One region of the Mesorhizobium sp. M1338 genome, then DNA from elsewhere that is predicted to be linked to it. Evidence: riboswitches for the same ligand, from Rfam matches in the RefSeq annotation. Region 1 holds a riboswitch; each other region holds the start of a gene.
The links. Region 1 has a riboswitch for thiamine pyrophosphate ahead of thiB (thiamine ABC transporter substrate binding subunit). Riboswitches for the same ligand answer to the same signal wherever they lie in the genome.

Region 1 (3,269 bases):
GCAGCGCCAACGGTATGGCGAACAGTTGCAGGATGAAGGCGCGGCCGAAGAAGCGTGGATGCCGCGACATCGCCCGCGCGACAAACAGCGCCGGCCCGACGGAGAGGAGCGTCGACAATGCCGCTTGCCAGAGCGTGAAGCGCACGACGCGCAGCAGATAGGGATCGAAGGCTGCCCAGGCGCCCGAAAGATCGTGGCCGCCTTCGAAAAGCAGGCCGGCAAACGCGCCGCCGATGAGCAGCGCGATTGCGGCGAGCGCGAGGATGCCGGCGCTGATGCGGGGGTCAGACGCGCGTTGCACGCTGGACCACCTGACTTGAGGTTCTTAGCGAAGGCCGCGTTCCTTCGCGCCCCCCTCTGTCCTGCCGGACATCTCCCCCACAAGGGGGGAGATTGGCAGTTTCCGCGCCTCGCTCATTCCAGCAACGTTGGCGATTGGCGAAATCGCCGACGACAGCCAATCTCCCCCCGTGTGGGGGAGATGTCCGGCAGGACAGAGGGGGGCGCCGTAGGACACTCATCTTTCGATCATAGGACCAAATTACTTGCTCATCACCGCCAGCCACTCATCCACCCAGGCCTTGCGGTTGGCGGCGACCTCTTCGGGGCTGAACAGCAAGGTCTTGGTCGGCTTGACCAGCTTGTCGAAGGCCGGGTTGAGCGGCTTGTCGGTCTTCCCTGCCGGGAACATCCAGTTGGTCTCGGGGATGGCATCCTGGAACTTCGGTCCGGTCATGAAGGCCATGAACTTTTCGGCCAGCGGGTTCTTGGCCCCTGTCGTGGTGATGCCCGCCACCTCGATCTGCAGGTACTCGCCCTCCTCGAAGGAGGCCGCCTGGTAGCGCTCGGTGTTTTCCGCCACCATGTGGTAGGCCGGCGACGTCGTGTAGGACAGCACCATCGGCGCCTCGCCCTTGGTGAACAGGCCGTAGGCCTCGCTCCAGCCCGGCGTCACGGTCAGCACTTTCGCCTTCAGCTTGGCCCAGGCCTCCGGCGCCTTGTCGCCATAGACAGACTTGACCCACAACAGCAGGCCGAGGCCCGGCGTCGAGGTGCGCGGATCCTGGATGACGATCTTGTCGTCGGCGCTGCCTTCTACCAGTTCTTTCAGGCTCTTCGGCGGGCTCTTCAGCTTCTCCGTGTCGTAGACGACAGCGAAGTAGCCGTAGTCAAAGGGGACAAAAGTGTCGTCGCTCCAGCCGCCCGGCACAGTGGCATCCGCCACCGCGCCATGCGGCGCGAACAGGCCGGTGGCCTTGGCATCGGCGGTAAGGTTTGTGTCGAGGCCAAGCACGATATCGGCCTTCGTCGATGCGCCTTCCAGCTTGACGCGGTTGAGCAGCGCGACGCCATCGGCAACCGAGACGAACTCCACATCGCAGCCGCATTCGGCCTCGAATTCCTTCTTCACCACGGGACCCGGACCCCAGTCGGCGGTGAAACTCTCATATGTGTAGACGGTGAGTTTGTCTTTGGCCAAGGCCGGCCCGGACAAGACCACGGTCATGGCTGAGACAAGAGCGTATAAAAGCGTGCGCATCGGCGCCTCCTTCGTTCGAATTGAAGGAATTGAGGCGTCGGACTGTCCGAAACGTCTAATCCCTCCGCCGGTACAAACCGGATCAGGTTCAGCGGGTTGGCGAGACTGCCTCTCAGCCGGTCCGCGAAGATCGCGTTCGGCACCCCGTTAGAGCGTTTCGACACATAGGCCCGGCCGATCCCTCACGCAAGTGGGAGTTTGCCGCCTTCCGTTTCCGGTGCCAGGCTGGTAAGGGCCACACGATATGAGCACATTCACCATCCTGCTTGGCGGCGACCTCATCCGCACGCCACGGCTCGACCGCCAGGTCGAAGGCTCCCGCGTGATTGCCGCCGACGCCGGCATCGGCCATGCGCGGCTGCTCGGCCTAGTCCCGGAACTGTGGGTGGGGGATTTCGATTCCGTGCCGGCCAACCTGCCGGAAAATCTCGCCACTGTCCCCCGCCGGACCTTCTCGGCGGAAAAGGACCAAACCGATGGCGAACTGGCCATCGCAGCCGCACTGGAGCTCGGCGCGACCAGCCTGGTGCTCGCCGGCGCCTTCGGCGGCAAGCGCGCCGACCACGCTTTCCTGCATCTTGCGCTTGCCCTGCGCCTTGCCGAGGCCGGAACGGAGGTGCTGCTGACCAGCGGCGCCCAGGAGGGCGTTCCCCTGCTCCACGGCAGGGCCGGTTTCGACTATGCCGACGGCACGCTGTTTTCGGTGCTCGGCTTTTCCGAACTCGCCGGCCTGACCGTCAATGGCGCCAAATGGCCACTGAATCACGTCAAGGTGGCGTTCGGTTCGTCGCTGACCATTTCCAATGAGGTCAAGGGCCGCCTCGAAATCGCGCTCGGCCACGGCCGCGCGATGCTGCTCGCTCATCCTTTTCCCTTACCTGAAAGCTGACATGGCCCCGCCCCTTCTCAACCTCGACGGGATAAAACTGACCTTCGGTGGCACGCCGCTACTCGATGGCGCCGCCTTGACCGCTTCTGCCGGCGACAAGATCGCGCTGGTCGGCCGCAACGGGTCGGGCAAGTCGACGCTGCTGAAGATCGCCGCCGGCCTGATCGAGCCGCAGGACGGCGAGGTGTTCCGCCAGCCTTCGGCGACCGTCCGCTATTTGCCGCAGATGCCCGACATGGAGGGTTTTGCCAGTGTCCGCGCCTATGTCGAGGCCGGACTCGGACCCGCCGACGACCCGTACCGCGCCAGCTATCTGATGGAGCATCTCGGCCTCTCGGGTGAGGAGCGGCCGAACGACCTGTCCGGCGGCGAGGCAAGGCGCGCGGCCCTTGCCCGCGTCATGGCGCCCGAACCCGACATCCTGCTGCTCGACGAGCCGACCAATCATCTCGACCTCTCGGTGATCGAATGGCTGGAAGAGGAGCTCGTCCGCACCTCATCGGCACTGATCGTCATCTCGCACGACCGCCGCTTTCTCGAGCGTGTATCGCGCGCCACCGTCTGGCTCGATCGCGGCCAGACGCGCAGGCTGGACAAGGGTTTTGGCCATTTCGAGGAATGGCGCGACCTGGTGCTGGAAGAGGAAGAACGCGAGCAGCACAAGCTTGGCCGCCAGATCGTGCGCGAGGAGCACTGGCTGCGCTACGGCGTGACGGCGCGGCGCAAGCGCAACATGCGCCGGCTGGGCGAGTTGCAAACCATGCGCCAGCGTTTTCGCGGACATCGCGGCGCCGAAGGCTCGGCCACCATGGTGGCGAGCGACGCCGCCGAATCCGGCAA
Region 2 (3,269 bases), on a different contig from region 1:
GACCGCGCGGTTTCGGGATCGAGCGACAGATTGAACTGGTCCTCCCAGCGGAACTCGAATCGCGCGCGGGAAAGGGCATCATCCCTGACTTTCGCCGCCGGATGACCTTTTGCCAGGTCGGCGGCATGGGCCGCGATCTTGTAGGTGATCACGCCGATCTTGACGTCGTTGCGATCGGGAAGACCGAGATGCTCCTTCGGCGTGACGTAACAGAGCATGGCGGTGCCGAACCAGCCGATCATGGCGGCCCCAATGCCTGAGGTGATGTGGTCGTAGCCCGGCGCGATGTCGGTTGTCAGCGGTCCAAGCGTATAGAAGGGCGCTTCGCCGCAGACAGCGAGCTGCTTGTCCATGTTCGCCTTGATCTTGTGCATCGGCACGTGGCCGGGCCCCTCGATCATCACCTGGCAATCCTTGGCCCAGGCTATCTGCGTCAGTTCGCCGAGCGTTTCCAACTCGGCGAATTGCGCCGCGTCGTTGGCATCGGCGATGGAGCCCGGACGAAGGCCGTCGCCGAGCGAGAAGGACACGTCGTAGGCGCGACAGATGTCGCAGATCTCCGCAAAATGCTCGTAGAGGAAGCTTTCCCGATGGTGGTGAAGGCACCATTTGGCCATAATCGACCCGCCGCGCGAGACGATACCCGTGACCCGGTCAACGGTCAGCGGGATATAATGCAGCCGCACGCCGGCGTGGATGGTGAAATAGTCGACGCCTTGCTCGGCCTGTTCGATCAGCGTGTCGCGGTATACCTCCCAGGTCAGATCCTCGGCAATGCCGCCAACCTTCTCGAGCGCCTGGTAGAGTGGCACCGTGCCGATCGGCACCGGTGCGTTGCGCACGATCCAGTCCCGGATGTTGTGAATGTTGCGGCCGGTCGACAGGTCCATCACCGTATCGGCGCCCCAGCGAATCGCCCAGACCATCTTTTCGACCTCCTCGGCCATCGAGGAGGTGACAGCGGAGTTACCGATATTGGCGTTGATCTTCACCAGGAAATTGCGGCCGATGATCATCGGCTCGCTCTCCGGGTGGTTGATGTTGGCGGGAATGATCGCGCGTCCGCGCGCCACCTCGTCGCGCACGAATTCCGGCGTGACGAAATCGGGAAGCGCCGCGCCGAAGGCTTCGCCGTCGCGCGGCAGCTTGCTGCGCATGGTCTCGCGGCCGAGGTTCTCGCGTATGGCGACGAACTCCATCTCAGGCGTAATGATGCCGGCGCGCGCGTAGGCAAGCTGGGTCACCGCCTTGCCGGCCTTGGCCCTGAGCGGCCGGTTGCGAACGGGAAATTCCGGTGTCAGGCGCTCGCCCGCCGCGAATCCGTTGTCCTCCGGCCGGACATGACGGCCGTCATAGGCTTCGACATCGCCGCGTGCCGTAATCCATTCATGGCGAAGCCGGGCGAGGCCTTTTTCGATGCTGGTTTTGACAGTCGGGTCCGTATAAGGGCCGGACGGATCATAGACGGTGACGGGCGGTTCGCCTGCCGTCGGATGGACGGAGATTTCGCGCATCGGCACCTTGATGTGCGGATGGAGGACGCCAGACTTGTGGATTTTCCGTGAGGCAGGCAGCGGCCCTGTCGACACGGCGGGGGTGAGGGCATTCATCTTGAGGCTCCTTTGCTCATGCATTGGAGACCCAGTTCTGTGCCGGAAGGATGAAAAGACGCTTCTGTGGACCTGCCGAAATAGGACCTCGGGCGTGAACTCCCGCAGAGCGCTTGCACCGTCCCTACGCCAGTATGAACTGGATCAGGTTCAACGGGTCACTGCGCCGCGAAAGCCAGCAGTATCTCAGCCCCTTGCCGGGACTCCCCTGGTGAATGGGTCGAAATTGAGCGGGCCGACGCTATTTTGTCAAGCGCTTTTGGCCCGCGGCTTTGATCGGTCGCCAATCAAGTCGTGCGGGAAGGCTGATGAATGTGTCGGGGAAGATTTGGCGGTAGGCGTCGGTGCTCATGGTTTGCCCTCGTGCCGAGCGCCTGGGCCGAGGAGTTCGCGCAGGAACTCCTGCATCCAGATCGGAACAGCGGAGAGACCAGCGCGCAGATCCTCGCGGATCACCTCGCCGTGCTTGGGGTCGGCAAGCGGGCGGCGCAACGTCGTCTGGATCCGCAGCTCTCTTGACCGTCGGAGCGGGCCGAACGCTACGGAAGATGCGAGCTTTTTCATTCGACCAGATCCCGTAGGTAGTGCCGGCAAAGGGGAATCCGATTTGCTGAGCGACCTGCAGTTCGGAAAGAAGGTTTGGTCAAGCAATGGGATAGAACTCCATCCAATTCGTGGAGCAGGGAACTTGCTTCTTCCCGTCAAATGCCGGATGAAAGATGACAACTGAGGGATTGATTCGGAGCTTGTGAATGCGCGGGGTGCAAGCAGCTTTGGCCGCACTGATCCTGACCGGTCCCATCACTTCCGCTCTCGCCGACAACAGTTCTCCCTTCATCTATTTTGCTACCGAAGATCCTTTCGCTGTCGGTCAACCGGCGAAGAACGACGTCTATTTTTTTGGCGGCGTTTTTGCGGCCGGATCATTTGGGAACACGATCAACGTCTTCGGCGCCGACTATACGAACAACTACATAATCGGAGCTGCTTACGGCCGCGACTTCGCCGATATTGGCGCTGGTTTCGTTCTTGGCGGTGTGACCGGGGCCGCCGTAAGGTTTGGCGAGGATGACGATACGTCAGGGGAAGTTTGGGCCGGGGTTAGGGTTCGTCACCAGGGCCTTGTCATCGGCGATCTGGCGATTGCGCCAGCACTGACGGCCGGTTTGAGTGCCGTTACGGGAACCACCGAAATCGAACGCGAGCGCGAGGTCTATTACGACGGCGACGCGTCTTTCCTTGGTTTCATCGGCGCCGAGCTTTCTTTCAGGTTAAGGCAAGCTCCCAACGTCGAGCTTGTCTATCAACTCCACCACAGATCCGGCGCCGGTGGTACGTTTGGAAATATGGGAGAGGGTTCCAACGCGAATACTGTTGGGCTTCGTTATCGTTTCTAGCTGACGCCTTAACGCTCCGACATTTTGAACGGAGCAGCTTCACAGCCTTCGACCCACGGGGAGGAAGCTCCAACTCTCTGTGGCTCATGGCGCGTTTGCTGACCCTGGCGACTGGTCCCGTGGAAGAAATCGAAACCGCTTTCGCGAGCTGCGTCAACGCAATGACCTTCGTCTGGATCATCTCCAACTCACGCTGAGCATTTGTCTCGCAGAAGGGGCCATACACTTGAGCGGCTGACAGCGCCCGGAAAGGTGGCGGCGC
Region 3 (3,269 bases), on a different contig from region 1:
AGCTGAAGGCCTTTGCCACTGTCGTCGCGCATGGCAGTTTTGCTCGCGCCGCGGAAGATCTCCGGATTTCCGCATCGACGCTCAGCCAGACGATCCGCCAGCTCGAAGCGCGGCTTGGCTTGCGCCTGCTCAACCGCACAACCCGTAGCCTCTCGCTGACCGAAGCCGGCGCGCGCCTACACGCGCGCTTCGCGCCGGCCATGGCCGAGATGGAGGCGGCGGTCGGCGATGCCATAGCCTTGCGTGGCATGCCAGCCGGCATCTTGCGCGTCCATATGCCCAGTGTTGCCGCCACCACCTATCTCGAGCCGGTGCTCGGCCGTTTTCACCAGGCTTGGCCCGACATCGTGCTCGATGTGACGATCGACGATGCCGCCATTGATAGTGTCGAGGCCGGCTATGATGTCAGCGCCAGACTTGGTGAATTTCTTGAAGCCGACATGGTCGCCGTAGCGCTCGGCGGCACCCAGCGCCAACTCGCCGTGGCCTCGCCGGAGTACGTCGCCCGTCACGGATCGCCGTCGGCACCCGCGGATTTGCACCAACACCGCTGCATCAACTGGTGCCGGCCGGGCAGTGCCGGCCCCTACAGATGGGAATTCGCCAGGGATGGCCAATGGTTTTCGGTCGCGGTCAACGGTCCGCTGATCGTCTCTAGCCGCGACATGGCGATTGCCGCCGCGGTGCAGGGCGTCGGCATCGCATTCTGGGCGGAAGAGCTGGTACGTCCGCTGATCGATGCCGGCAAACTGGTGTCGCTGATGGATGAGTGGTGTGCGACCTTTTCCGGCTGGTTCCTCTGCTATCAGAAGCAGCGCCATACGCCGCCGGCCGTGCGCGCCTTCGTCGATTTTCTGCGGCATGCACATGCCGGACGCCAAACGCTGCCGGGTGGCTGACGGCGCGCCGCGCCGCTTGAACAGGTCGATAATGCCAGCTTGGCCTTGTTTAGGAGTGCCCGGTTCCGCTGACGCCCAAAGAAGCCGCGGAGCATGCGCTCGCGGCTTCTTCGGTGGCCAGCAATGGCCTACTTACCGCAATGGTTGTCATTGACCGTCGGCGCAGAGGTGCCCGGCGACGTGTGGGTAGCGTCAGGCTGCGCGCCCTGCGGGCCGGCCGGGCAATTTCGATCTGCGTTCGAATTCATTTCGCCGGGCATGCCGGTCGTGCTGTTGGTTATGCCGGGGTCGACAGTACCAGGGCTGACCGTATTCGGCGAAGCCGGGGTGTTCGGCTCCACAGTCACCGACTTCCCGCTGCCGCTGCCATCGCCATTTGCGTTGTTGCTACCGGCGCTTTGCGCCATGGCTGACATGGCCAGACCGACGGTAAGAGCCGAAGCTGCGATGATTTTCATGAACATGGTTTGTCTCCATTTCTGTGAACTCGTCGCTTGTTTCTACGAAGGTGATCGCATTGCGACTGTGGGGACAACAGGTCGCGGCAGCGAAGGTTCCCGACAAAATTCCGCTCCAGCAGCATCGGCAGCTTCGACCCAAGAACCAGGCCTGGCGCAATGCTTTTTTGGCGCAACGCGCTGAAAAAATGGCTTTCACTTCAGTTTGATTGGTGCATTAACCCGCGCATCCACGGGGGTGCTCCGTACGGTCGGGGCTGAGACGGGGCGGCAAGCCCGCAGACCCTAAAAGCTGATCTGGGTAATACCAGCGGAGCGAGGCGGGCGATGTTTTCAGGCGCACAGATTTCCCTATATCCCATGGTCGACGATTTCGTCGGCGTCATCCTTGGCGCGCTGGGCGCGCTGTGCGCGACCTCTTCGTGGTGGCGGCGCGCAGCGGCAAACTCGCGTGCTGTCGGCTGCCATTTCGCGCGGCTGTCCGGGCGAGCCGGATGATCCGATCTGCCGCTCCGATGCGCTTGGCGGACCTGTCGGGCCACTCGGCCCGCGCAGGGATGCGGCATCGCGGCGGTGCGCGGCGCCGGCGGCAGCGCAGTTCTCGCTCTACGTGATGGGCACCGACGACCATATGGACGAGATCTACGGCTGCATCGATTTTCTCAAGCAGTCGGGCGTCTATGAGCGCTCCAGCATTTCTGCGCGAAATTGCGCGGAGGCGACGCGGCGCGGCTATCAGTTCGCTGTTGATCATCCCGAGGAGGCGGGCAGCCCTATTGGTCGCCGCCAACAAGGATACGCTTAATCCGGCACTGATCGAGGCTTCACTGAAGATGCTGGTCGACGGCCATTATCTGCGCAGCCAAAGCGGCGCCATCGGGACGATGGAACCGGCCAAGATGGACGCGATCGGCGGCTATCTCTTCGCGTCGAACTTCGAGGAAATGGCTGGCCAATCAAAGAAGCTCACGAAGTGCGGCAGCTCTACGTCAGACACACAGATCAGCAGATCCGACTAATTCCGGACGATCTCATAGAGCAGAGTGGTTTTGATGTGTCGTCCGGATTCACCCTGCAGCGACAGGGCGGCTGCGTAGAGTTTTGCCACGGCCGGGCAGAGACCTTCGAAGTCCCGGCTGACATTGGCAATGGCAGTCATCTCGGCGGGAGTGCCGCCAGCATTGATGAAAGCGTCGGCCAGCAGCGACCAGTCTCCGTCGCTAGCAGCGGCGGCCGGCAGACCGCCATCCTTCGCTGCACCGAAGGCATGAAACAGGGTGGCGCCGACCTTGTCCATGTCGATCAGGAAATCCTGGTCCGGCGCGCTGAGTGCGCCCGGCCCTTCACGTAGGTAGTTGTTGCAGACGGCGGCGGTTTCCCGCGCCATGACATGGTTGAGCATATCCGATTGTGCACGCAGCGCTTCGGCGGCTTTGCCATCCGGAGCCGAGGACAGCAGGGGTGCGTATCTTCGCCTGAGATCGGCGACAGCCATCCTGCTCGTATTTCGCATCTGATCGACATTTCCAAGTCTGGCCACGGCCGTGATCTTTTCCACGACGGCGTCGTAGTCGTCTGGAAACTCCTGCTTGATTGCCTTGAAGATTTGGCTTCCCTGGCTCTCAATCTGTTCCCTTACCTGAGCTGTGGTCAGCGTTTGTGGATCGGGCGAACCCGCCACCGTCTGGTAGAGATATTTACCGCCGGCAAAGCCGACCACCCAGGGCAACACCTTCACTGCAACGAAGGACAAAGCGGCGACCGCCGCCACGCTCAAAGCCCTCCAACGCGACATCTGGCAGCCCTCCCGAACCTTGTCTCTATTTCGCCCCGAGGCTCAGCGCTTTCTTGCGGTCGGTCTCGGCGCGCTTGTGGTTGCCCTTGGCGTCCCATGCTCTGCTCCGCACTTTGT

Region 2: linked by a shared signal. The riboswitch ahead of thiC (phosphomethylpyrimidine synthase ThiC) and the one ahead of thiB (thiamine ABC transporter substrate binding subunit) in region 1 are both predicted to bind thiamine pyrophosphate.
Region 3: linked by a shared signal. The riboswitch ahead of NKH19_RS30205 (YkoF family thiamine/hydroxymethylpyrimidine-binding protein) and the one ahead of thiB (thiamine ABC transporter substrate binding subunit) in region 1 are both predicted to bind thiamine pyrophosphate.

Annotation. Positions count from the first base shown of each region.
Region 1 is NZ_JAMYLL010000003.1:140,413-143,681, forward strand. It holds gene thiP (thiamine/thiamine pyrophosphate ABC transporter permease) at 1-301, opposite strand, end outside; gene thiB (thiamine ABC transporter substrate binding subunit) at 542-1,540, opposite strand; TPP riboswitch at 1,583-1,697, opposite strand; gene NKH19_RS04530 (thiamine diphosphokinase) at 1,785-2,429, shown strand; gene NKH19_RS04535 (ABC-F family ATP-binding cassette domain-containing protein) at 2,431-3,269, shown strand, end outside.
Region 2 is NZ_JAMYLL010000041.1:48,694-51,962, reverse strand. It holds partial or broken gene thiC (phosphomethylpyrimidine synthase ThiC) at 1-1,610, opposite strand, end outside; TPP riboswitch at 1,714-1,830, opposite strand; gene NKH19_RS26055 (hypothetical protein) at 1,959-2,174, opposite strand; gene NKH19_RS26050 (hypothetical protein) at 2,363-3,007, shown strand.
Region 3 is NZ_JAMYLL010000065.1:3,510-6,778, forward strand. It holds gene NKH19_RS30195 (LysR family transcriptional regulator) at 1-899, shown strand, start outside; gene NKH19_RS30200 (hypothetical protein) at 1,028-1,363, opposite strand; TPP riboswitch at 1,582-1,694, shown strand; partial or broken gene NKH19_RS30205 (YkoF family thiamine/hydroxymethylpyrimidine-binding protein) at 1,685-2,086, shown strand; gene NKH19_RS30210 (hypothetical protein) at 2,134-2,376, shown strand; gene NKH19_RS30215 (hypothetical protein) at 2,373-3,128, opposite strand; gene NKH19_RS30220 (tetratricopeptide repeat protein) at 3,178-3,269, opposite strand, start outside.